Regions from separate parts of the Mitsuaria sp. TWR114 genome, predicted to be linked through region 1. Evidence: predicted binding sites of a transcription regulator. Region 1 holds the regulator's gene; each other region holds the start of a gene.
The links. The regulator HrcA, encoded in region 1, represses chaperone genes, less so after heat shock. The targets are predictions, from matches to a motif close to TTAGCACTCNNNNNNNNNGAGTGCTAA.
Positions count from the first base shown of each region.

Region 2: groES (co-chaperone GroES) is a predicted target of HrcA. The motif match lies at 2,222-2,248, and genes of this name have one in related genera.
Region 3: rpoH (RNA polymerase sigma factor RpoH) is a predicted target of HrcA. The motif match lies at 3,192-3,218, and genes of this name have one in related genera.

Region 1 is NZ_VOSR01000031.1:10,563-23,928, reverse strand. Features, by position in the region: gene FUT87_RS01850 (methyl-accepting chemotaxis protein) at 1-1,089, shown strand, start outside; gene rpiA (ribose-5-phosphate isomerase RpiA) at 1,141-1,800, opposite strand; gene FUT87_RS01840 (DUF6152 family protein) at 1,876-2,349, opposite strand; gene FUT87_RS01835 (hypothetical protein) at 2,420-2,848, opposite strand; gene FUT87_RS01830 (3-deoxy-7-phosphoheptulonate synthase) at 2,864-3,997, opposite strand; gene FUT87_RS30215 (EamA family transporter) at 4,077-4,460, opposite strand; gene FUT87_RS01825 (DMT family transporter) at 4,388-5,002, opposite strand; gene FUT87_RS01820 (LysR family transcriptional regulator) at 5,116-5,910, shown strand; gene mutY (A/G-specific adenine glycosylase) at 5,922-7,034, shown strand; gene FUT87_RS01810 (hypothetical protein) at 7,185-7,544, shown strand; gene rapZ (RNase adapter RapZ) at 7,554-8,408, opposite strand; partial or broken gene recN (DNA repair protein RecN) at 8,476-10,193, opposite strand; partial or broken gene FUT87_RS01795 (NAD kinase) at 10,193-11,067, opposite strand; gene hrcA (heat-inducible transcriptional repressor HrcA) at 11,149-12,162, shown strand; tRNA gene FUT87_RS01785 (tRNA-Ile) at 12,273-12,349, shown strand; gene FUT87_RS01780 (hypothetical protein) at 12,709-13,233, shown strand; gene FUT87_RS01775 (hypothetical protein) at 13,349-13,366, shown strand, end outside.
Region 2 is NZ_VOSR01000327.1:208-5,240, reverse strand. Features, by position in the region: gene FUT87_RS13190 (ImmA/IrrE family metallo-endopeptidase) at 1-431, opposite strand, end outside; gene FUT87_RS13185 (helix-turn-helix transcriptional regulator) at 485-859, opposite strand; gene FUT87_RS13180 (helix-turn-helix transcriptional regulator) at 1,253-1,576, shown strand; gene groES (co-chaperone GroES) at 2,355-2,645, shown strand; gene groL (chaperonin GroEL) at 2,702-4,339, shown strand; partial or broken gene FUT87_RS13165 (DUF1631 family protein) at 4,667-5,033, shown strand, end outside.
Region 3 is NZ_VOSR01000175.1:19,550-24,582, forward strand. Features, by position in the region: gene FUT87_RS08255 (heme A synthase) at 1-555, shown strand, start outside; gene cyoE (heme o synthase) at 552-1,460, shown strand; gene FUT87_RS08265 (SCO family protein) at 1,508-2,125, shown strand; gene rpoH (RNA polymerase sigma factor RpoH) at 2,225-3,139, opposite strand; partial or broken gene FUT87_RS08275 (ATP-binding protein) at 3,298-5,033, opposite strand, start outside.

The sequences.
Region 1 (13,366 bases):
CAGCCCGCCGCGGGCCGGTTCCAGGAAGCGATCCAGGCCATCGTGCAGCACAAGCGCAGCCTGCTGGACGAGGCCGCCCTGCAGCTCGACGCGACCAACCGCCGCGCGCGCACGGCGCTGCTGGTGTTCTCGCTGGTCGCGCTGGGCCTGGGCGCCTGGTTCGCGGTCGCGCTGACGCGCTCCATCACCCGCCCGCTGCAGGGCGCGGCCGAGGTCGCCGACGCCATCGCCCACTTCAACCTGACCCGGCCGGTGCCGGCCGGCGGCCGTGACGAGACCGGCAAGCTGCTGGGCTCGCTGGGCGGCATGCAGGCGCAGCTGCTCAAGCTGATCGGCGACGTGCGCGGCTCCGCCGAGAGCATCGGCACCGCCAGCGCCGAGATCGCCACCGGCAACCACGACCTGAGCGCGCGCACCGAGCAGACCGCCTCCAACCTGCAGGAGGTCGCGGCCTCGATGACGCAGCTGACCGGCACCGTGCGCCAGACCGCGGATTCGGCGATGACGGCCAACCAGCTGTCGAGCTCGGCCGCGGAGACCGCGCAGCGCGGCGGCTCGGTGATGGGCCAGGTGGTGGCGACCATGGGCGAGATCAGCGAGAGCTCGCGCCGCATCGCCGACATCATCGGCACCATCGACGGCATCGCCTTCCAGACCAACATCCTGGCGCTGAACGCGGCCGTGGAAGCCGCCCGTGCCGGCGAGCAGGGCCGCGGCTTCGCGGTGGTCGCCAGCGAGGTGCGCTCGCTCGCGCAGCGCAGCGCCGAGGCCGCCAAGGAGATCAAGACGCTGATCGGCGCCAGCGTCGAGCGCGTGGAATCGGGCTCGCGTCTGGTCGAGGACGCCGGTGGCGCGATGACCGAGATCGTCGCCAGCGTGCAGCGCGTGGCCGACATCATCGGCGAGATCAGCGCCGCCTCGCGCGAGCAGAGCGACGGCATCCAGCAGGTCAACGCGGCCATCGGCCAGCTGGACCAGATGACGCAGCAGAACGCGGCGCTGGTGGAGGAGTCGGCCGCCGCGGCCGAGAGCCTCAAGGAGCAGTCGCAGCGGCTGGCCGGTGCGATCTCGGTGTTCCGCCTGCGCTGAGGTCGACCGCGTCGCCGCCCCCGATCCGTGAGGCGGGCGGTCAGGCGCCGGTCAGAAGGTCAAGGTCTTCACGCCCTGCGCCGTGCCCAGCAGGCACACGCTTGCCTTGTTGCGGGCGAAGACGCCAACGGTGACCACGCCGGGCCACTGGCTGACCTCGGCCTCGAAGGCGGCGGGATCGGTGATTCGCAGGCCCTTGACGTCCAGGATGCGGCAGCTGTTGTCGGTCACGCAGTCCTGGCGCAGCACCGGCTCGGCGCCCATCGCGCGGAAGCGGCGCGCGATCTGGGCGGCGGCCATCGGGATCACCTCGACCGGCAGCGGGAACGCGCCCAGCACGTCGACCAGCTTGCTCTCATCGGCGATGCAGACGAAGGTCTGGGCCAGGTCGGCCACGATCTTCTCGCGCGTCAGCGCCGCGCCGCCGCCCTTGATCATGTGGCCCTGGCGGTCGATCTCGTCGGCGCCGTCGATGTAGACCTGCAGCGACTCGACCTCCGACGCGTCCAGCACCGGGATGCCCAGCGCCTTCATGCGCTCGGTGCTGCGCACCGAGCTGGACACCGCGCCGGCGATGCGCACGCCGCTGGCGGCCAGCGCGTCGATGAACTTGTCCACCGTCGAGCCGGTGCCCACGCCCACCACCGTGTCCGGCGTCACGTACTGCAATGCGGCCTGGCCGACCAGGGTCTTCAATTCGTCTTGGGTCATGGAGGGGCGAGCGACGGCTCGTCGTAGAGGGCCGGAAAACTGGCGGGAGAGGAAAGGCGGGATTATCTCCGCCGCTCAGGCGGGCGACGACCGCAGCCCGTACACCTTGCCGCCGACGAACAGGTACTCCGCCCGCAGCACTGCCGCGCCCTGCTCGCCCGGGGCGGCGAACCCGATCACCGATACCTGGGCGCCAGGTCTGATCTCTTCGACCTGCCAGGCCTCCAGCCGCGTCAGCGGCGCCAGCTCGACCTCCCAGCGCCGGTCGCGCCGCGTCGGCACCTGCGTCTTCGCGAGCAGGGCCTCGCCGTCGACGGCGGTCGTCTGCTTGGGCAGGACCCGCTGCTTCAGGTCGGCCGGCAGCACGAGCCGCTCCGGCACCTCCAGATCCAGCTCCGCATGCGGATTGCGCCAGGTCACCCTGGCCGCGCGGCCCTCCAGGTACAGCGGGCGGTCCTGGTCGAAGCCGCTCCACCCATGGTGGGCGCGGACGGCGGCGGGCATCAGGGGCGCGGCCGCGAGCGCGGCCAGCAACAGACGACGTTCCATCGAAGCCTCCTTGAAGGACGTGAAGGACGTGAAGGGCGTGAAGGACCTGGACGCGCTGGCGGGAAGGACGTCAGACGAAGGCGATCCAGCGCCCGCAGATGATGACAGCGACCCAAATCCCCAACGACAGCAGGCATTGCCAGCGGCCCAGGCGGTCCTGCGCCCGCACGCCGCCGCGCCAGTGGAACCAGGCCGCGTTCAGGCCCGCCACAGCGATCAGCGCGAGCTTCACCCGCAGCGCCGGGTTGACCCACAGCTCCTGCGGCTGGGTCGCGAACATGGCCGCGCCGGAGACGGCGCACAGCGCGAAGCCCGCCAGCGCCGTGGGAATCGCCAGTCGCGCCAGCGCGCCGGGATCGAGCTCGCGACGCGCGCCCAGGGTGCGCAGTTCAAAGACGAGCAGGCCGCCGAACAGCGCGCCCAGCCCGATCAGGTGCACGACCGAGAACGCGGGGTAGGCCCAGGGATGGGCCGCCAACGCCGTCAGCGTGTCCCACACGGCTCGGCACGCCGCTCACGCGCCTTGGCGGTCGCGGCGCTGGCGCACCGCGGCGGCCAGCGAGCGCAGCAGCGGCTCGGTCTGGCTCCAGCCCAGGCAGGCATCGGTGATGGACACGCCCGGCAGCAGGTCCGCCTTGGTCTGGCCCGCGAGCAGGTCCTGGCGGCCCGGCTGCAGGTGCGATTCGATCATCACGCCGGTGATGCGCGCGTCGCCACCGGCGATCTGCGCGCCGACATCCTGGCCGACGTCGATCTGGCGCTCGTACTTCTTCGACGAATTGGCGTGCGAGAAATCGATCATCAGCTGCTCGCGCAGGCCGGCCGCCTTCAGCACCTCGGCCGCCGCCTGCACCGAGGCCGCGTCGTAGTTCGGCGCCTTGCCGCCGCGCAGGATGAGGTGGCAGTCGTCGTTGCCGCGGGTCTCGAAGATCGCGGCCAGGCCCATCTTGGTCATGCCCATGAAGGCGTGGCTGGCGCGCGCGGCCAGCACCGCGTCGGCGGCGATCTTCACCGAGCCATCGGTGCCGTTCTTGAAGCCCACCGGGCAGGACAGGCCGGAGGCGAGCTGGCGGTGGCTCTGGCTCTCGGTGGTGCGCGCGCCGATCGCGCCCCAGGCGATCAGGTCCGAGATGTACTGCGGCGACAGCAGGTCCAGGAACTCAGTGCCCGCCGGCAGGCCCAGCGCGGTCACGTCCAGCAGCAGCTGGCGGGCCAGGCGCAGACCCTCGTTCATGTGGAAGCTGCCGTCCAGGTGCGGGTCGTTGATGTAGCCCTTCCAGCCCACCGTCGTGCGCGGCTTCTCGAAGTAGACCCGCATCACGACCAGCAGGTCCTGCTTCAACTCCTCGCGCAGGTCCTTGAGCAGGCGGGCGTAGTCCATCGCCTGGCCGTGGTCGTGGATCGAGCAGGGCCCCACCACGCACAGCAGCCGGTCGTCCCGGCCGTGCAGCACATCGCTGATCTCGCGCCGCGCCGTCTCGACGACCTCGAGCGAGGCCTCGGGCAGGGGCAGCTCGTCCAGCAGCAGCGCCGGCGAGATCAGCGGGCGGACCGCGTCGATGCGGGTGTCGTCGGTGCGGGTGGCGTCGCGGGTGGCGTCGGCGGAGCCGACTTCGCGGTCGTGCTGCGGATGGTCGAGGTGCTTCATGGCGGCGGCGCGTGCCCTCTCGGACACGGAAACGCGAAAAAGGAAGCGGCGATTATCCGCCGCCGCGCAATCCCGGACATCAACCGCCCCGCTTCATCGACGCCAGCCCCACCGCCGCGGCCGCGACGACGAATCCGGCCAGCGACAGCGCGCCCAGGTGCTCGTCCAGCAGCGCCACGCCCATCAGCGCCGAGACGCCGGGGATCAGGTAGAACAGCCGCGCCACCGCCGCCGCCTGACCGCGCCGGATCATCACGAACATCAGGCTGAAGGCGCCGATCGAGTTCACCAGGCCCAGCCACAGGGTCGCGCCGATCAGCTCGGCGCTCCAGTCCGCCACGCCGGGCTCGCGCCACAGCGCCAGGGCCGTCACCGCGAGCGCCGAGACCGTCATCTGGATGCCGCTGCCGGTGCGCAGGTCCATGCCGGCGCAAAAGCGCTTCTGGTACAGCGTGCCGGCCACCAGCCCCACCAGGCCGAGCAACCCGGCGCATAGGCCTGCCAGGCGCCACCGCCCAGGGGGCGATCCGCGATGACCAGCGCCACGCCCGCCAGGCCGCCCAGCATGCCCAGCCACTGGCGCGCGCTCAGGCGCTCGGCCAGCCACAGGTGCGCGCCCAGCGCGGTGGCCAGCGGCATCAGGCCGATCAGCAACGCGGCCACGCCGGTCGGCAGCCCCCAGGCGATCGCGCAGTAGACGCCGGAGAAGTGCAGCACCTGCATCAACAGCCCGACCACGCCGAGGTGGATCCAGGCCCGCGGCGTCTTCGGCCACGGCGCGCCGGTCGCCGCCGACACGCCGAGCAGCACCACCGCGGCCAGCCCGAAGCGCAGCGCGAGCAGGGTGAACGGACCGGCGTGCGGCAGCGCCAGCTTGCCGGCGAGGTAGCCGGTGCTCCACAGCAGGATGAAGAGCGCCGGCAGGCTCAGCGCGACCAGCGCGCCGAGCCGATCCGCGCCCGCGGTCGACGGGGTCGGCAGAGCGCCGTGGGTGGCAGTCGTCATGGCCAGTTCCTTTCCGAAGATCAATGGACGCACTCTAGAAACGCGCCGCTTCGGACACAATCCGCTCTACTTTCGTTTTAGAGTTTCCAGATCGAGAACAATCGGAGACCGCCATGGGACGCCTGGAAGACCTGCAGGCCTTTGCCCGCGTTGTCGACGCGCGCAGCTTCTCGGGGGCGGCCAAGCTGCTGGGCGCGACCAAGTCCGCCGTCAGCAAGCAGGTCGCGCGACTGGAGCAGCAGCTGGGCACCCGGCTGCTGCATCGGACCACCCGCAGCATCAGCCCCACCGCCGAGGGACGCGGCGTGTACGAGCGCGCGCTGCGGTTGCTCGAGGAGGCGCAGGCGCTGGATGCCGAGCTCGCCGGCCAGCGCGAGCAGCCCCGCGGCGTGCTGCGCCTGACCGATCCGCGGCGCTTCGGCGCGGTGGTCTGGTCGGACGGACTGGCCGTCGAGCCGGCGGCCAAGCTGCTGGCCCGGATCGGGCTGGAGCCCTTCGACATCGAATTCCACGGCCCCTACCTGCATGACGGTTTCCGCGGCCGGCGCGTGGCGGTGAAGCAGGCGATCCTGGCCGGCGACGTGGTCGTCGGCGCGGGCAACATCTATGCGTGCGAAGCGCTGTTCCTGGCCGGCGTCGATCCGCGCCTGGCGGCGGGCAAGCTGAGCCGGCCGCGCGCCGCGAAGCTGGCGGCGGCGCTGCGGCAGGTGCTGGGCGAAGCGCTCGAGGCCGGCGGCAGCACGCTGCGGGACTTCAAGGATGCGCACGGCGTGGCGGGCAGTTTCCAGATGCAGGCGCGCGTCTATGGCCGCGAGGGCGAACCCTGCCGCGCCTGCGGCACGCCGATCCGGCGCATCGTGCAGGGGCAGCGCTCGACCTTCTTCTGCCCGGTCTGCCAGAAGCGATGAACGCCAGAGCGATGAGCGCCAGAACGCCAGCCAAGAAGCAAGCCTTGAGAACAACGCCCGACTCCCCGATCCCCGATGCCGACCTGGACGCCCGCGTGGCGGCGCTGCGCGGCGACTTCGCCCCGCGGCTGCTCGCGTGGCAGCGCCGCGAGGGGCGGCACGACCTGCCGTGGCAGAACACGCGTGACCCGTACCGGGTCTGGCTGTCGGAAATCATGCTGCAGCAGACGCAGGTGACGACGGTGCTGGGCTACTACAAGCGCTTCCTGGAGCGCTTCCCCGACGTGGCCGCGCTGGCCGCGGCGCCCAGCGACGAGGTCATGGCCGCGTGGGCCGGGCTGGGCTACTACAGCCGGGCGCGCAACCTGCACAAGTGCGCGCAGGCGGTGGTCGAGCGCCATGGCGGCGCCTTCCCGCGCAGCGCCGCCGAACTGGCGGAGCTGCCGGGCATCGGGCGCTCGACGGCGGCGGCGATCGCGTCCTTCTGCTTCGGCGAGCGCGTGGCCATCCTGGACGGCAACGTCAAGCGCGTGCTGGGCCGGCTGCTGGCCTTCGACGGCGACCTGTCCTCGGCCGCGCAGGAGAAGCGCCTGTGGCGCCAGGCCGAGGCGCTGCTGCCGTCGTCGCCCGAGGACATGCCCGCGTACACGCAGGGCCTGATGGACCTCGGCGCCAGCCTGTGCGCGACGCGCAGCCCGCAGTGCCTGCTGTGCCCGGTGGCGGCGCTGTGCACCGGGCTGGCGCAGGGCGAGCCCACCCGCTATCCGGTCAAGACCAAGAAGCTCAAGCGCGGCCAGCGGGAGAGCTGGTGGCTGTGGCTGGAGCACGAGGGCCGCGTCTGGCTGCAGCAGCGGCCGGCCGAGGGCGTCTGGGGCGGGCTCTGGACGCTGCCGCTGTTCGACGACGAGGCCACGCTGACCGCGCAAAGCGCTGCACTGGGCGTGGCGGCGCCGGAACCGCTGCCGCGGGTCAAGCATGTGCTGACGCATTTCGACTGGCTGCTGCATCCGCGCCGGGCGCTGCTGCCGCGCGAGACGCGACCGGCGGGCGAAGGCGTGTGGGTCGAGCGCGAGCGGCTGGGCGAGTACGCGTTGCCGGCGCCGCTGAAGAAGCTGCTGGACTGAGGCGGCCGCGCGCTGGGCGGCGACCCCCGGTTTCCGGGTCGGGCGCGGGGTTCCGCCGGTCCCCGGCGGGCGCCGCTCCGTTATGCTCCCGCGATTGCCAGAACGGGCCACGACAGGCCCGCGCACGCCACCATCGCATTCAGGGACACCATGTCGAACGACGTCAAGCCGGGCCGGGCCGCAGCCCTCAAGAGCGCACTGGAATCGGCCTTCATCGCGGTGCTCGCCAGCGGCGTTTGCCTGTGGTTCCTGATCAGCGAGACGCAGGTGCCCGGCGAGGGCGATCCCGCCAAGCTGACCATGTTCGGCCTGGGCCTGTTCGCCGGCCTGTGCGCGCATTTCGCCTACATGGGCATCGCGCTCAAGCGCGCCGGGCGCAACGTGGTGCTGTGGCTGCTGCTGATGCTGGTGCTGATGCCCTTCGCCTCGGTGGTGCTGGGCATCCTGCTGTTCAACCAGGTGCAGGAGATGGAGCAGGCACGCGAGGAGGGCGGCGCGAGCGCCGTGTGAGCGGGCGGCTCAGCGGGCGTCCAGCTCGCGGTGCCGCTTCAGCACCTGGCCGTGGTAGGCGAACTGCTTGGCCAGCGTCTCGACGAGATAGACCGAGCGGTGCTGGCCGCCGGTGCAGCCGATGGCCACGGTCAGGTAGCTGCGCTGGTCCTGCGCGAAGTTGGGCAGCCACTGCGCGATGAAGGCGCCGATCTGGCTCAGCATCAAGCGCACCTCCGGCTGGCCTTCCAGGTAGGCCGCGACCGGCTCGTCGCGGCCGGTGAAGGGCCGCAGCTCGCGGTCGTAATACGGGTTGGGCAGCACGCGCACGTCGAAGACGAAGTCCGCGTCGCTGGGCACGCCGTGCTTGAACGCGAAGGACTCGAACACCAGCGTCAACGAGGCGCCGCTGACATGCACCAGGTCCCGCAACCAGCCGCGCAGCTGCGCCGGGCGGAGCTGGCTGCTGTCGATGACGGTGGATTCCATCCGCAGCGGCGTCAGCAGCTCGCGCTCGAGTGCGATCGCCTCCTGCAGCGCGCGGTGGGTGTCGCTGTCCTCGTTGCCGACGCGCAGCGGATGCGGGCGGCGCGTCTCGGAGAAGCGGCGCAGCAGCGTGTCGTCGTCGGCGTCCAGGAAGATCGAGCGCAGCGACACGCCTTCCTGGCGCATGGTCTTGATGTGGCCCAGCAGCTGCGGCAGCGAGCCGGCGCTGCGCACGTCCACCGCGATGGCGACGCGCCGCCAGCCGCGCTGGCGCTCCAGGTCGAGGAACTGCGGCAGCAGCTCGGGCGGCAGGTTGTCGACGCAGAAGAAGCCGGCGTCCTCGAGCGCATGCATCGCGATCGATTTGCCGCCGCCGGACATGCCGGTGACGAGCACCACCTCGCCGCGCGCGAGTTGGCATTGGGCGTGGCCTGGGGCGCCGGTACCGGCGCGGTGTGGGGCGCGCTCATGGCTTGACCTTCCTGCCGGCGGCCGTGGGCGCGGCGGCCGCGGCCGGTGTGGACTTGGCGGACAGGTCCAGCATCTCCTGCGCATGCGCCAGCGAGGTCGACGACAGGCGCTCGCCGCCGAGCATGCGGGCGATCTCGGCGGTGCGGGCTTCGCCGGCGATGGGGCGGACCTCGGAGTTGGTCTTGCCGTCCTTGAGCGCCTTGGCGACGAGGAAGTGGTGATCGGCGCAGGCGGCGACCTGCGGCAGGTGGGTGACCGCGAGCACCTGCACCCGCTGGCCGAGCTGCTTCATCAGGCGGCCGACGGTCTCGGCGACCGCGCCGCCGACGCCGGCATCGATCTCATCGAAGATCAGCGTGCCGGCGCCGCTGTTCTGCTGGCTGGTGGTGACGGCGATGGCCAGCGCGATGCGCGAGAGCTCGCCGCCCGAGGCGACCTTGGCCAGCGGGCGCGGCGTGCTGCCGGCGTGGCCGGCGACGAGGAACTCGGCCGATTCCATCCCGAAACCCTGCGGCTCGTCCTGCGCCAGCAGCGCGACCTCGAAGCGGCCGCCGGCCATGCCGAGCTGCTGCATCGCCTGCGACACCGCGTTCGACAACGCCGGCGCCGCCTTGGCGCGCGCGGTGCTGACGGCCTTGGCTTCCTTCTGGTAGCGCTTGAGCGCGTCGGCCTGGCGGGCCTGCAGCGCATCGAGGTCGGAGGCGGCGTCGAGCTGCGCGAGTTCGGCCTTCCATTCGGCGAGCAGCGCCGGCAGCTCGGCCGGCTGGCGGCGATAGCGGCGGGCGAGCGTGACCCAGGCGGACAGGCGGTCGTCGAGCTGCCGCAGCCGGTCCGGATCGAGGTCGGCCGCATGCAGGTAGGCGCCGAGGCTGTGCGCGGCGTCCTGCAGCTGGGCCTGCGCGCCCAGCAGCGCGTTGACGGTGTCCTGCAGCCCGGCGTCGTAGCCGAGCACGTCCTGCAGCGCGGACAGCGCTTCGTCGGTCAGCGACTCGGCGTTGATCTCGGCCTCGGCGATGCGCTCCAGCGCGCCGCGCGCGGCGTCCATCAGCGATTGCGCATGCGACAGGCGCTGGTGCTCCGCGTTGAGTTCGTCCCACTCGTCGGCGCCGGGCGCGAGGCGGTCGACCTCGCCGATCTGCCAGCTCAGACGCTCATGCTCGCGCGCCAGGTCGGCCTGCCTGGACTGCGCGGCGCCCAGCGCCTCGCTGGCCTGGCGCCAGTCGCTGAAGGCAGCGGCCATCGGCCGGGTCTCGATCTGGGCGAAGCTGTCCAGCAGCTCGCGCACGCTGGCCGGGCGGGTCAGGCCTTGCCAGGCGTGCTGGCCGTGGATGTCGAGCAGGTGCTCGGCCAGCTCGCGCAACTGGGCGACGGTGGCGGTGCCGCCGTTGATCCACGCGCGGCTCTTGCCTTGGGCGTCTATGACGCGGCGCAGCAACAGCGTGTCCTCGGCGCCGTCGGTGGTGTCGAAGCCGGCTTCCTCCAGCCAGGCGGCGAGGGCGGCGGGGCGGTCGAACTCGGCGGAGATCTCGGCGCGGGCGGCGCCCTCGCGCACGACGGCGGCGTCGCCGCGCGAGCCCAGGGCCAGCTGCAGCGCGTCGATCAGGATGGACTTGCCGGCGCGGTTTCGCCGGTGAGGGCGGAGAAACCGGCGGCGAAGTCCAGCTCCAGCGCCGGGACGATGACGAAGTCCTTGAGGCTCAGGCGGCGCAGCATCAGGTGTTTCCTTCGTTCCAGCGGAGCTTGCGGCGCAGCGTGGCGTAGTAGGACCAGCCGCGCGGATGCAGGAAGGGCGCGCGGTGCTGGGAGCGGCGCACGGTGATGCAGTCGCCGTGCAGCAGCGAGGCCAGGGCTTGCATGTCGAAGTTCACCGAGGCGTCGCGGCCGGCGACGATGGTCAGGCGCACCTCGCCGCTGTCGGGCAGGACGATGGGGCGGTTGGAGAGCGCGTGGGACGCGATCGGCAGCAGCACCCAGCCGGCGATGCCGGGGTGGAGGATGGGGCCGCCGGCGGACAGCGCGTAGGCGGTGGAGCCGGTGGGGGTGCCGACGATGACGCCGTCGGCGCGCATGTTGGCGACGAACTCGTCGCGACGTCCACGCGCAGCTCGACCATGGCGGCGGTGGCGCCGCGGGAGACGACGACATCGTTGAGGGCCACGCCGGAGAAGATCTGCTCGCCGTCGCGGAACACGGCGCCTTCGAGCAGGGAGCGGTGCTCGATCTCGAAGTCGCCGGCGAGGATGGGGGCGAGGGCGTCGCGGAACTGGTCGGCGGAGATGTCGGTGATGAAGCCCAGGCGGCCCTGGTTGATGCCGACCAGGGGCAGGCCGTAGCGGGCGACTTGGCGGGCGAAGCCGAGCATGGTGCCGTCGCCGCCGACGACGATGGCCAGGTCGCACTGGGTGCCGAGTTCGGCGTGGGTCAATGCGGGGAAGGCGGTGATGCCGGTGCTGTCGGCGGTTTCCTGTTCGAGGGAAACATCCAATCCCTGGGAGGCGACAAAATCGGCAATCTCTTCCAGGATGGGCCGGATGCCCCGGGACTGGGGTTTTCCGACGATGGCCACGTGACGGAAGCGCTTGGACATAGCGCGGAATTACACCACAGCGAGGTGGCGGGGCCGGGGGTGGGAAGGGGTGCCGCTGGTGGCTTCACTAGAATGAAAAACATGCTCGACGACCGCGCGAAAACACTGCTGAAGGCTCTGGTGGAGCGGTACATCGCCGACGGCCAGCCGGTGGGCTCCCGCACGCTGTCGAAGGCGTCGGGGCTGGAGCTGAGCCCGGCGACGATCCGCAACGTGATGGCCGACCTGGAGGAGCTGGGTCTGATTGCCAGCCCGCACACCAGCGCGGGGCGGATTCCGACGGCGCGGGGTTACCGGCTGTTCGTGGACACGCTGCTGACGGCCAAGCCGGGGATGCCGCGCGAGGCGGGGTCCTTCGAAAGCCAGCTGCTGCCGGATCAACCGCAACGGGTGATCGCGAACGCGGCGCAGCTGCTGAGCAGCCTGTCGAGTTTCGTGGGGGTGGTGACGTCGCCGCGCAAGACGGCGGTGTTCCACCACATCGAGTTCCTGCGGCTGGGCGAGCGCCGGGTGCTGGTGATCATGGTGTCGCCGGACGGGGACGTGCAGAACCGGCTGGTGTTTACGGCGCAGGACCTGTCGCAGTCGGACCTGACGGAGGCGAGCAACCGGCTGAACGCGCATTACGCGGGGCTGAGCCTGGACGTGGTGCGGGACCGCCTGCGGCTGGAGGTGGACCAGTTGCGCGGGGAGATCGCCAAGCTGATGAGCGCGGCGGTGGACGTGGGCCAGCAGGGGTTGCAGGAGCACGAGCCGATGATCATTTCCGGCGAGCGCAACTTGCTCACGGTGCAGGACTTCAGCCACGACATGGGCAGCCTGCGCAGGATGTTCGACCTCTTCGAGCAGAAGACGCAGCTGATGCGGCTGCTGGATGTGTCCTCGCGCGCGGAGGGGGTGCGGATCTACATCGGCGGCGAGAGCCAGGTGGTGCCGGTGGAGGAGCTGTCCATCGTGTCGGCGCCGTATGAGGTCGATGGGGAGGTGGTCGGGACGCTGGGGGTCATCGGCCCGACGCGGATGGCCTACGACCGGATGATCGAGATCGTCGACATCACGTCGAGGATGGTGAGCAATGCGTTGTCGCAGAAGTAGCGGCGACGGCTCGGCGGGAATGCGCTAGCGCACCGTTAGAATCCGCCGCTCCGGTGCAAGGCCGGAGCACGCGAATCCGCCAGGGTTCGTATATGCGCATTACCCCCAGGGGGCCGTTAGCTCAGTTGGTTAGAGCAGAGGACTCATAATCCTTTGGTCACAGGTTCAAGTCCTGTACGGCCTACCAATAAAATCAAGCATTTGCGCCATTTGTTGGCACACCATCCGGCAATCTGCATTGCCCATGTGGCCGGTATGTAGCCAAAAATGGCGTTGCAGCGGTTGGACGTCAAGTTCGCTCGGGTAGTCGCTTGAACAACCGCCGGCACCGACCCGTGGCATAGGCCGTTGACCAGCTCGGCAATTCGGCTAGGCAAGGAGCCACCACGCGATTTGCAGCCGCCGAACTTTCGAACGGTGTCTGGGGCTTCTATGTTTTGAGCGCCGGCAATGCATAATCGGTTTTTCAAGCGGACCTGCGCCAGCTACGCTGGCTGGTCCGCTTAGCGCCGACGTTAGCCAGCAGTTCAACCGGAGCTATAGATCGTGGCAAGCAAGTTTCTCGGCGTCGATGGCCGGTACCACCCAGCAGGTTCATTTCTGGGAGTCGACGGCAAATACCATCCTCAGGGCTACTTTCTCGGAACCGACGGCAAGTACCACCCCGCCGGCTCCTTCCTCGGACAGGACGGCCGGTATCACCGTAAGGGCGAAGTGTTGGGGCGTGATGGCAAGTACCACCCCGCCACCAACTTTCTCGGGCAAGACGGCCAGTACCACGCTGCAGGTTCATTCCTCGGGCAGGACGGGCGCTATCACCCAAAAGGCGCGTTCCTCGGGCAAGACGGCAAGTACCACCCGGAGAGCTGCTTTCTCGGGCAGGACGGTCGGTATCACTACGCTGGGTCGTTTCTTGGACAGGATGGGCGCTATCACATCGCTGGCGCGTTTCTCGGAACTGATGGCAAATACCATCCGCAAGGCTCATTTCTCGGTGTGCACGGACAGTATGTTGAGCCTGAGGGTGCAGGTGAAATGGATCGGAAGAACCAGGATGGAGTTGACTGTTGATGCTGGCTAACCCTGCGCTCAAGCGGACCTGCGCCAGCTTCGCTGACTGGTCCGCTTAGCTGGAACGTTAGGCGGCGCAAGGTGCACCCCGTTTCCACGGTTCTGAGAACTCATCATGCCTATTGAGTTTGCG
Region 2 (5,033 bases), on a different contig from region 1:
TGAGCCAGGTCGTGAGCTGACGCTGCCAAGCGGCACGCTTCGATCGGCATCATGACCGCGGCGGTCAGCGCCTTCGCCTGCCATTCGCTGTCTTCGAAGAACTCGTGCGCGCCGATGGGGCCCCGTTGCAAAGTGACCGCGTGGTCCAGCACGATGTGGCAGAGCTCGTGGATCACCGTACTTCTGGAGAAGACGTTCTCTTGGGCCAGGCCGTCGTAGACGTCCTCGCGCAAGACCACCAGGAAGTCCAGGGGCACCGTGAACCCGGCGCATTCCTGCAGTGTGTCGTCCACGTGGAAGTTGTAGCCGGCCTTGGGCAAGGTCTGTTCGAGGACCTTGCGCGCGTCGATTCGAAACCCGTTCGACCCGGGTACCGTGGGAAGGATCTTGCGCAAATCCTCGGCCACCTCTTCGAGCTTCGCGTAGCTCATGGGAGCCACTTTGAAACCGCTGGGCGTAGAGGACCGCTGAGCCGTACCGAGCATCATTTGTCGTTCTCCTCCGGGTATTTGGACTCCAGCCATTCGTTCATTTCCTTGGACGGCTGAGCGCCGTCTTGGAGGCGACGAGCAAATGCGGCCACCAGTCGGCGGGCATCTGGCTCCAGCTTCGAGACCGACACAACATCCTTGGACTGCGCTGCGGCTGCCTTCAGCCGCTGCAATTCTTCGGGGGTCGCGTGGCCACGGAAAAACAAGACGGCTGCGTCCGCGTATTTGTCGGCGAGCGTCTTCTCGCCGTACTCGATACCGCTCATGTACGAAGAACTGATGCCGAGGGCTTCGGCCATCGACTTCATCGAAACTTCATAGCGCATTCGCAACGTCCTCACGGTCTCGCCAAATGGGGTCAGCTTCATGGATGCTCCTGGGGTGTGATGGACATCCCTCCGTCGGATTCTCCTCCGGTTGGATAACTACTACGCCAAATAGTACATCTCTTCGCTAAAAAGTGAAATATAGGTGTTCACCCTAGATTCGGAAGGCTGGAGCCTCCCCTTAGGAAAAGTTATCCACAAGAGCCCGCAAACGTAAACCTTCTCACCATCAGCATGCTGTCACGACCAAAGAACGCTATAGGTAGAGAAGAGTGCGCCGCAGATCGCTAGCGGTAGTGGTTCTGACAGTGAACCTCGTGCTGATCATCAGCGACTGTAATTCCTGAAATCAAGGCGATCTCTTGATATCCACAGATTTGGGGCCAAAAATGGCCTATCCTGAAAAACATGACGCCTGAACAGGAATCCGTGGCGATGCGCGACTGGCCCGAGCGCGAAGTTTGCAAACTGCTTGCGCTCAGAGTGCGCCGCCATCGAGTGGGTGCGGGTCTGTCTCAGCAAGCATTTGCGCTGAAGGCGCAGATCCCGTTGCGGACCTACAAGCGCTTTGAACTAGACGGGAAAGCTACGCTGGAGACGTTCGTGCAGGTGCTTCGCGTTTTAGGGCGCACCCAGTTCCTGCCGCTGCTTTTCCCCACAGCGCTTCCGCAAAGTTCCAGCACGTTCGAGGGAAAACTGGCTCGGCTGAAGGCCTTGGCTGCTCAACGTGCCGGTGGGAGCCGAGATGCGTCCGGCTAGATCACAGTTTTAGATTCCTGGCATGCGCACTACGTACAGATCGAACTACACCTAAAGTGAGATCGGCCACTGCGCATCGTCCGAGCTGGACTGCCTCGCTCCACCCTTCGCATTCCGGAGCGATCACCTGCTTCGCGCTGCTGGCCGAGGTTCAGACATGAACGAACAAAGTTCAAAGATGAACGGTTTTCGACAACACTCGACAGCAATCAGGCTCGGCGCGTAGGCATGTCACCACTGGCGGCCTCTCCCGCATCACTGGATTGATACACAGAGACGGTGCCAACACTTTTGTCAGCCAACTTACAGCCCAATCGTCGGCGAGCTTGCGTCCGCATGCGCACATCGGTTTGTTGGGCGGCGCTGGCGTCGCGTCCCCATGCGGAGGAGCGCTTCAACCAGTGCCGTGGCTGGCACGCTGACCGACTTCGCGCGCTCCTGGCGTGCAGACGGCAGTCACAGCGCACTGCTTGGATGGACTACTCAAGCCCGACTAGACGGGCGGGGGGCGCCGGCTCGCGCCTGTGACAGCCCACTTCAGCTCGCTGCGGACGAAAGTTTCAACTTAGACGATGAACTTCCCAAGTTAGCCGAATGTCGACACCCGCCCTTGAAAGCGCCAAGCCCGTCCATATAATCTCCCTGCTAGCACTCGCGTCGGTCGAGTGCTAACAAGCCCCACGACGTCCCTCGCGGGGCTTACTTCTTGTGGGGGTTGGCCAGTGCGAGAACCGCACGGCGGGCCCTTGAAGCAAGTCCGCACAGTCAAGGAGATCTGATGAAACTGCGTCCTCTGCACGATCGCGTGATCGTTAAGCGCCTGGAAAACGAAACCAAGACGGCCTCCGGCATCGTCATCCCCGACAACGCCGCCGAGAAGCCCGACCAGGGCGAGGTGCTGGCCGTCGGCCCGGGCAAGCGCAACGACAAGGGTGAATTCATTGCCCTGAACGTCGCCGTCGGCGACCGCGTGCTGTTCGGCAAGTACAGCGGCCAGACCGTCAAGGTCGACGGCGAAGAGCTGCTCGTGATGCGCGAAGAGGATCTGTTTGCGGTCATCGCCAAGTAATCGGCGACCACCCTCACAGACCCCATTCATCTAGATAGAGATTCGGAGAGATACACATGGCAGCAAAAGACGTTGTCTTCGGCGGCGAAGCCCGTGCCCGCATGGTCGAAGGCGTGAACATCCTGGCCAACGCGGTCAAGGTCACGCTGGGTCCCAAGGGCCGTAACGTGGTGCTGGAGCGCTCGTTCGGCGCCCCTACCGTCACCAAGGACGGTGTCTCGGTCGCCAAGGAGATCGAGCTCAAGGACAAGCTGCAGAACATGGGCGCCCAGATGGTCAAGGAAGTCGCTTCCAAGACCTCGGACAACGCCGGTGACGGCACCACCACCGCCACCGTGCTGGCCCAGGCCATCGTGCGCGAAGGCATGAAGTACGTGGCCGCCGGCATGAACCCGATGGACCTCAAGCGCGGCATCGACAAGGCCGTCGCCGCCCTGGTCGAGCAGCTGAAGAAGGCCTCCAAGGCCACCACCACGTCCAAGGAAATCGCCCAGGTCGGCACGATCTCGGCCAACTCCGATGACTCGATCGGCAAGATCATCGCCGACGCGATGGACAAGGTCGGCAAGGAAGGCGTGATCACCGTCGAGGACGGCAAGTCGCTGGCCAACGAGCTGGACGTCGTCGAAGGCATGCAGTTCGACCGCGGCTACCTGTCGCCCTACTTCATCAACAACCCGGAGAAGCAGTCGGCGATCCTGGACAACCCCTTCGTCCTGCTCTACGACAAGAAGATCTCCAACATCCGCGACCTGCTGCCGACGCTGGAAGCCGTCGCCAAGGCCGGCCGTCCGCTGCTGATCATCGCGGAAGAAGTCGACGGCGAAGCGCTGGCGACCCTGGTGGTCAACACCATCCGCGGCATCCTGAAGGTCGTCGCCGTGAAGGCCCCGGGCTTCGGCGACCGCCGCAAGGCCATGCTGGAAGACATCGCCATCCTGACCGGTGGCAAGGTCATCGCCGAGGAAGTCGGCCTGTCGCTGGAGAAGGTCACGCTGGCTGACCTGGGCCAGGCCAAGCGCGTCGAAGTGGGCAAGGAAAACACCACCATCATCGACGGCAACGGCGCCGGCGGCGACATCGAGGCGCGCGTCAAGCAGATCCGCGTCCAGATCGAGGAAGCCACCAGCGACTACGACCGCGAGAAGCTGCAGGAACGCGTGGCCAAGCTGGCCGGCGGCGTGGCCGTCATCAAGGTCGGTGCCGCCACCGAAGTCGAGATGAAGGAGAAGAAGGCCCGTGTCGAAGACGCGCTGCACGCCACCCGTGCCGCCGTCGAGGAAGGCATCGTGGCCGGTGGCGGTGTCGCGCTGCTGCGCGCCCGTCAGGCCGCTGGCGACATCAAGGGCGACAACGCCGACCAGGACGCCGGCATCAAGCTGATCCTGAAGGCCATCGAAGCCCCGCTGCGCGAGATCGTCTACAACGCCGGCGAAGAAAGCTCGGTCGTCGTCAACAACGTGCTGGCCGGTTCGGGCAACCACGGCTACAACGCCGCCAACGGCACCTATGGCGACATGATCGAGATGGGCATCCTGGACCCGACCAAGGTGACCCGCACCGCGCTGCAGAACGCCGCCTCCGTGGCCTCGCTGATGCTGACCACCGAGTGCATGGTCGCCGAAGCGCCGAAGGACGAGTCCGCCGCGCCCGCCATGCCGGGTGGCATGGGCGGCATGGGCATGGACATGTAAGAGTCCGGCCGAGCCCGCGACGATCGACGCCCGCCGTCGATCGTTGACGCTCAACAAAGGGGTCGCTTCGGCGACCCCTTTTTTTCATTGCGCGGGCCGCAACGGGAAAAAGATCGCCGCCCGGGGGCCGCTCTGTTTCCGTTGGATACGAACCGGGCAACGCGCTTGCTGGTCATCCCGGTCGGCATGCGCCCAGAATTGCCGGACCCGCCAGCCTCTTCGGCTCGGCACCGCAGGGGCTTTCCCCAGGTCGCACGGCCCCACGGGCCTGGGGGATGTCACTTGAATCAGGGGCGACCATAATGCGCTGACAACTTGTCACAAACGATGGCCCACGCCGCTTCGCCTTCCCTTCAAAGCCTGGTCGACGAGACCCTCGCCCACGTGCCCGCGCTGTCGCATGCGGTGTACAACGGCTTGCAGGACGAGCTCAAGAGCCGGCTGGAGCACCACCAGTTGCTGGCCGGATGGTCCAAGCGACGCGCCCACTTCGCCTCCGACCTCGAAGGCTCGCTGGGTCGCCTGCTGGGCTTGGCGCGCGAAGGCGGCGATCCGCTGCAGCGCGAGCGGCAGGCGGCGGGTCGCGGGGAGCTGTCGCTGAGCCTGGTCGACGAGGGCCAGGCGCTGAAGGACGTCGCGATCGCGCACGTGATCACCGCCATCGAGGACCAGTCGCGCGCCGAGCTCCACCAGC
Region 3 (5,033 bases), on a different contig from region 1:
GCCTTCACCGGCCTGGCGATCGCGCAGGTGGCGCTGGGCGGCTGGGTCAGCACGAACTATGCGGTGCTGGCCTGCCAGGATTTCCCGACCTGCCAGGGGCAATGGCTGCCGCCGACCGACTTCCAGCACGGCTTCACGCTGTGGCGCGAACTGGGACGCGGCGCCCATGGCGACTGGTTGCCCTTCGAGGCGCTGACCGCCATCCACCTGGCGCATCGCGCCGGCGCGATGGTGATGTTCGCGGCGCTGCTGGCGCTGGCCTGGGCGCTGTGGCGCCAGGACGGGCAGAGCGGCCCGGGCGGCCAGGGCGCCGGCGGCGAAGGCCGCCGCTGGGCGCGCCGCCTGCTGGCGGTGGGCGGATGGCAGCTGGCTTCCGGGCTGTCCAACGTGGTGCTGGGCTGGCCGCTGGTGGCCGCGCTCGCCCATACCGGCGGCGCCGCGGCGCTGCTGCTGATGTGCGCGATCCTGCTGGCGCGGCTGCGTGCCGGCAGATCGTCGACCGTGATCGAGCCGGCGGCGCAGCGCGCCGGCCTCCTGACGATGGGTTCGAAATGAGTTCCGCGACGCAGGCCGCCATGCCCTCCCGCTGGTGGCAGTTCTACCAACTGACCAAGCCCAAGGTCGTGCAGCTGATCGTGTTCTGCGCGGTCATCGGCATGGCGTTGGCGATCCCCGGGCTGCCGCAGGGCGACGAGTGGGTGCGGCTGATCGCCGGCACGGCCGGCATCTGGCTGGTGGCGGGCGCCGCGGCGGCCTTCAACTGCCTGATCGAGCAGCACATCGACGCCAAGATGAAGCGCACCGCCTGGCGCCCCACCGCGCGCGGCGAGCTCAGCCGCAACCAGACGCTGCTGTTCTCGGCCGGGCTGTGCGCGCTGGGCTCGGCCATCCTGTACCTGCTGGTGAACCCGCTGACGATGTGGCTGACCTTCGCCACCTTCGTGGGCTACGCCATCGTCTACACCGTCATCCTCAAGCCGATGACGCCGCAGAACATCGTGATCGGCGGCGCCTCGGGCGCGATGCCGCCGGTGCTGGGCTGGGCCGCGATGCGCGGCGAGCTCGGCGCCGAGGCCTGGCTGATGTGCCTGATCATCTTCCTGTGGACGCCGCCGCACTTCTGGGCGCTGGCGCTGTACCGCAGCGAGGACTACCGCAAGGCCGGCCTGCCGATGCTGCCGGTGACGCACGGCAATGCCTTCACGCGGCTGCAGATCTTCCTCTACACCTGGATCCTGTTCGCGGCGACGCTGCTGCCCTTCCTCACCGGCATGAGCGGCTGGCTCTACCTGGCCGCGGCGATCGTGCTCGGCCTGATGTTCTGCCATCACGCGTTCAAGCTCTGGAAGGCCTATTCGGAGGCGCTGGCGCGCAAGACCTTCCTGTTCTCGATCCTGCACCTGTCGCTGCTGTTCGGTGCGCTGCTGCTGGATCACTACCTCAGTCCCTGGCTCGGCTGAGCCGCGGACGCGCGCGCTGGCGACCTTCCTACGGATCGGATGTGCTGATGATCTCGCGACGTTTTCTCGGACTGGGCGCCCTCGGCGCGGTGGGCGCGGCGCTGCTGGCGGGCTGCGACAAGCTGGGTTTCTCCTCGGCGCCCAAGGCCAGCTTCCAGGGCGTGGACCTGACCGGCGCGGCCTATGCGCGCGGCTTCAGCCTGCCGGACCAGAACGGCCGCACCCGCACCCTCGAGGACTTCAAGGGCAAGGTGGTGGTCGTGTTCTTCGGCTTCACCCAGTGCCCCGACGTCTGCCCGACGACGCTGGCCGAACTGGCCCAGGTGAAGAAGGCGCTGGGCGCCGACGGCGACAAGGTGCAGGGCGTGTTCATCACCGTCGACCCCGAGCGGGACAAGCCGGAACTGCTCAAGGCCTACCTGGAGAGCTTCGACCCGGGCTTCGTCGCGCTGCGCGGCTCGCCCGAGCAGCTCAAGGACGTGGCCAAGGAGTTCAAGATCTACTACGCCAAGGTCCCCGGCAAGACGCCCGACAGCTACACGATGGACCACACCGCCGCGAGCTTCCTGTTCGACCCGCAGGGGCGGGTGCGGGTGTTCTCCCGGTATGGCGCGGGGGCGACGGCGCTGATGTCGGACATCAAGGCGCTGATCGCCGGCCAGTGAGCGCGACCCCGCAATGAAGAAGGCCCCGCATCGCGGGGCCTTTCTCGTGGTGCTGGCGACGGTCGCCAGCGGGCCGCCGTCAGAAGGGCTCAGGAGGGCTCAGGCGGTCTCGGCGACCATCGCCTTGCGCATCTTCTTCATCGCCGCGACCTCGATCTGGCGGATGCGCTCGGCGGAGACGCCGTATTCGGCGGCCAGTTCATGCAGCGTCATGCCGCCCGAGCCGTCGTCGTTCACCTTCAGCCAGCGCTCCTCGACGATGCGGCGGCTGCGCGGATCCAGCACCTCCAGCGCCTGCTGCAGGCCGTCGCTGGCCAGGCGGTCGCGGGAGCGCGACTCGATCACGCGGGTCGGTTCCTGCGTGTCGTCCGCCAGGTAGGCGATCGGCGCGAAGGTCTCGCCGTCATCGTCGGTCTGCGGCTCCAGGGCCACGTCGCCGCCGGACAGGCGCGTCTCCATCTCCAGCACGTCCTCGCGCTTGACGTTGAGCTCCTCCGCTACGCGGGCGATCTCGCTTTCGGTCAGCGACGCGCGCTGCTGGTTCTCGGCGCCTTCCTTCAGCGCATGCTTCATCGAGCGCAGGTTGAAGAACAGCTTGCGCTGCGCCTTGGTCGTCGCGACCTTGACCATGCGCCAGTTCTTCAGGATGTACTCGTGGATCTCGGCCTTGATCCAGTGCATGGCGTACGACACCAGGCGCACGTTCTGGTCCGGGTCGAAGCGCTTGACCGCCTTCATCAGGCCGACGTTGCCTTCCTGGATCAGGTCGCCCTGCGGCAGCCCGTAGCCCAGGTACTGGCGCGAGATCGACACCACCAGGCGCAGGTGCGACAGCACCAGCCGGCCGGCCGCTTCCACGTCGCCCTTTTCCTTCAGGCGCGTGGCGTAGTCCTTCTCTTCCTCGGCCGTCAGCAGCGGGACGCGGTTGATCGCCGTGATGTACGCATCCAGGTTGCCGAGCGACGGCACCAGGGACCAGGGATCGCGCACCTTCAATGCAAGGCTGTTGGACATGTGTTCGTTTCTCCTGTCTCGGGCCGGTCTTCCGGCTCGATGGTTGGGGATATTAGCACTCATGGGCGGCGAGTGCTAAAGCTCCCAAAAACAGGTCAGTCCAGGAAGGGCTACCTGCTCAAATCAGTGTGAACTTGCCGTCTTAGGGCCGACTTAAGTCATTGATTTGCCGAAGAAACCGGCAGCAGGAAGCTGAAGGTGGACCCCTTGTTCGGCGCGCTGTCCACCTGGAGCTGGCTGTCCATCAGCGCGAGCAGGCGCTGCGTGATGACCAGCCCGATCCCGGTGCCCTCGATGGCACCGACCTCCCGGCCCAGACGGTTGAAGGGCTGGAAGAGCTGCGTCTTCTGGGCGTCGCTGAGGCCGGGGCCGGTGTCGGCGACGCTCAGTTCGACCATCGAGTCCCCCACCCGCCGGGCGCGGAGCCACACCTGCCCGCCGGGACGGTTGTACTTGACCGCGTTGCTGAGCAGGTTGGTCAGCACCTGCTTGAGCCGGGTGGCGTCGGCGCGCAGCTCGCAGGCGTCGGAGTCCAGCTCGACCTCGATCGACACCCCCAGCCGCCGCCGCTGCGACTCGACCATCGCCAGGCTGTCCGCCGCGATCGGCTCCAGGTCGAGGTGCTCGATCCGCACGCGCAACTGGCCGGCGTCGAGCCGCGACAGGTCCAGCGTGTCGTCGATCATCTGCAGCAGGTGCCAGCCCGACTGCTGGATCTGCGCCAGCCAGCCGCGCTGCCGGGGGCTGAGGATGGGGTCGTGGTCGGCCTCGAGCAGCTGGGCGAATCCCAGCATCGCGTTCAGCGGCGTGCGCAGTTCGTGGCTCATGCGCGAGAGGAACTCGTTCTTGGCGCGGTTGGCGGCGAGCTCCGCCTCATGCACGCGCTCCAGTTCCGCCAGCCGCAACTGCTCGCCGATGTCCTCGACGACGCCCAGCAGCCGGTAGGGCTGGCCCTGGGCATCGCGCAGCAGGCTGACGGTGGCGCGCACCGTGATGACCTGCCCCTGGGCGCCGATGTAGCGCTTGATGCGGCTGTAGCGGCCAAGTTCGCCGCGGATCAGCGCCATGCCCAGCCGGCTGTCCTCCGCCCGGTCGTCGGGGTGGGTGATCGCCATCACCGAGCGCGCCTTCAGTTGCTCGACGCTCATGCCAAGCAGCTGGCAGAAATAGGGATTGATCTCCTGCGGCCGCGCCTGGAGGTCGCAGGACACCACGCCGATGGGCGCGTGCTCGACGATGGTCCGGAAGCGCTCCTCGCTGTCGCGCAGCCGCAGCCGGGCTTCTTCGACGCGGCGTGCCACGCGGGCCGTGGTGCCGGTGATGGTGAGCAGCAGCAGGCCCAGCAGCGCGGTGCCGGTCAGGCCGGCGATCGCGAAGGGCAGGGCGGCGCTGCCCTCGAGCGCCGGCAGGCCGGTGGGGCTGTAGACGACCAGGCGCCAGGCCCGGCCGGCGAAGTCCAGTTCGCGCGACTGGCTCGGCAGCGCGGCGGGCAGTTGCAGGCAGCGCGCGTCGCCGGCCAGCAGCGGGCGCTGGCCGCCGGGCGTGGCATCGAGCAGGCAGTAGTCGAGCCGGCTGGCGCGGGCCGGCAGGGCGCCGCGCAGCAGCGCTTCCGGGCGCAGCGTGGCGAAGGCCACGCCGAGCGGGCGCCGCGGTCGTCCGGCGGCGTCGCGCGGCTCGGTCGAACCGCCCTCGTACAGCGCGCGGTAGACCACCACGCCCATCAGGGTCACGCCGACATCCTGCGACAGCGGGAAGCTCTCGGTGGCCGCCGGCTGGCCGGTGGCGATGGCGCGGTCCTGGGCTGCGCGCGCCTGCGGAATGCTGCGGATGTTGGCGCCCATCGCCGCGCGATTGCGGCCATACGGCGCGATCAGGCGGATGGGCAGCAGCTGGT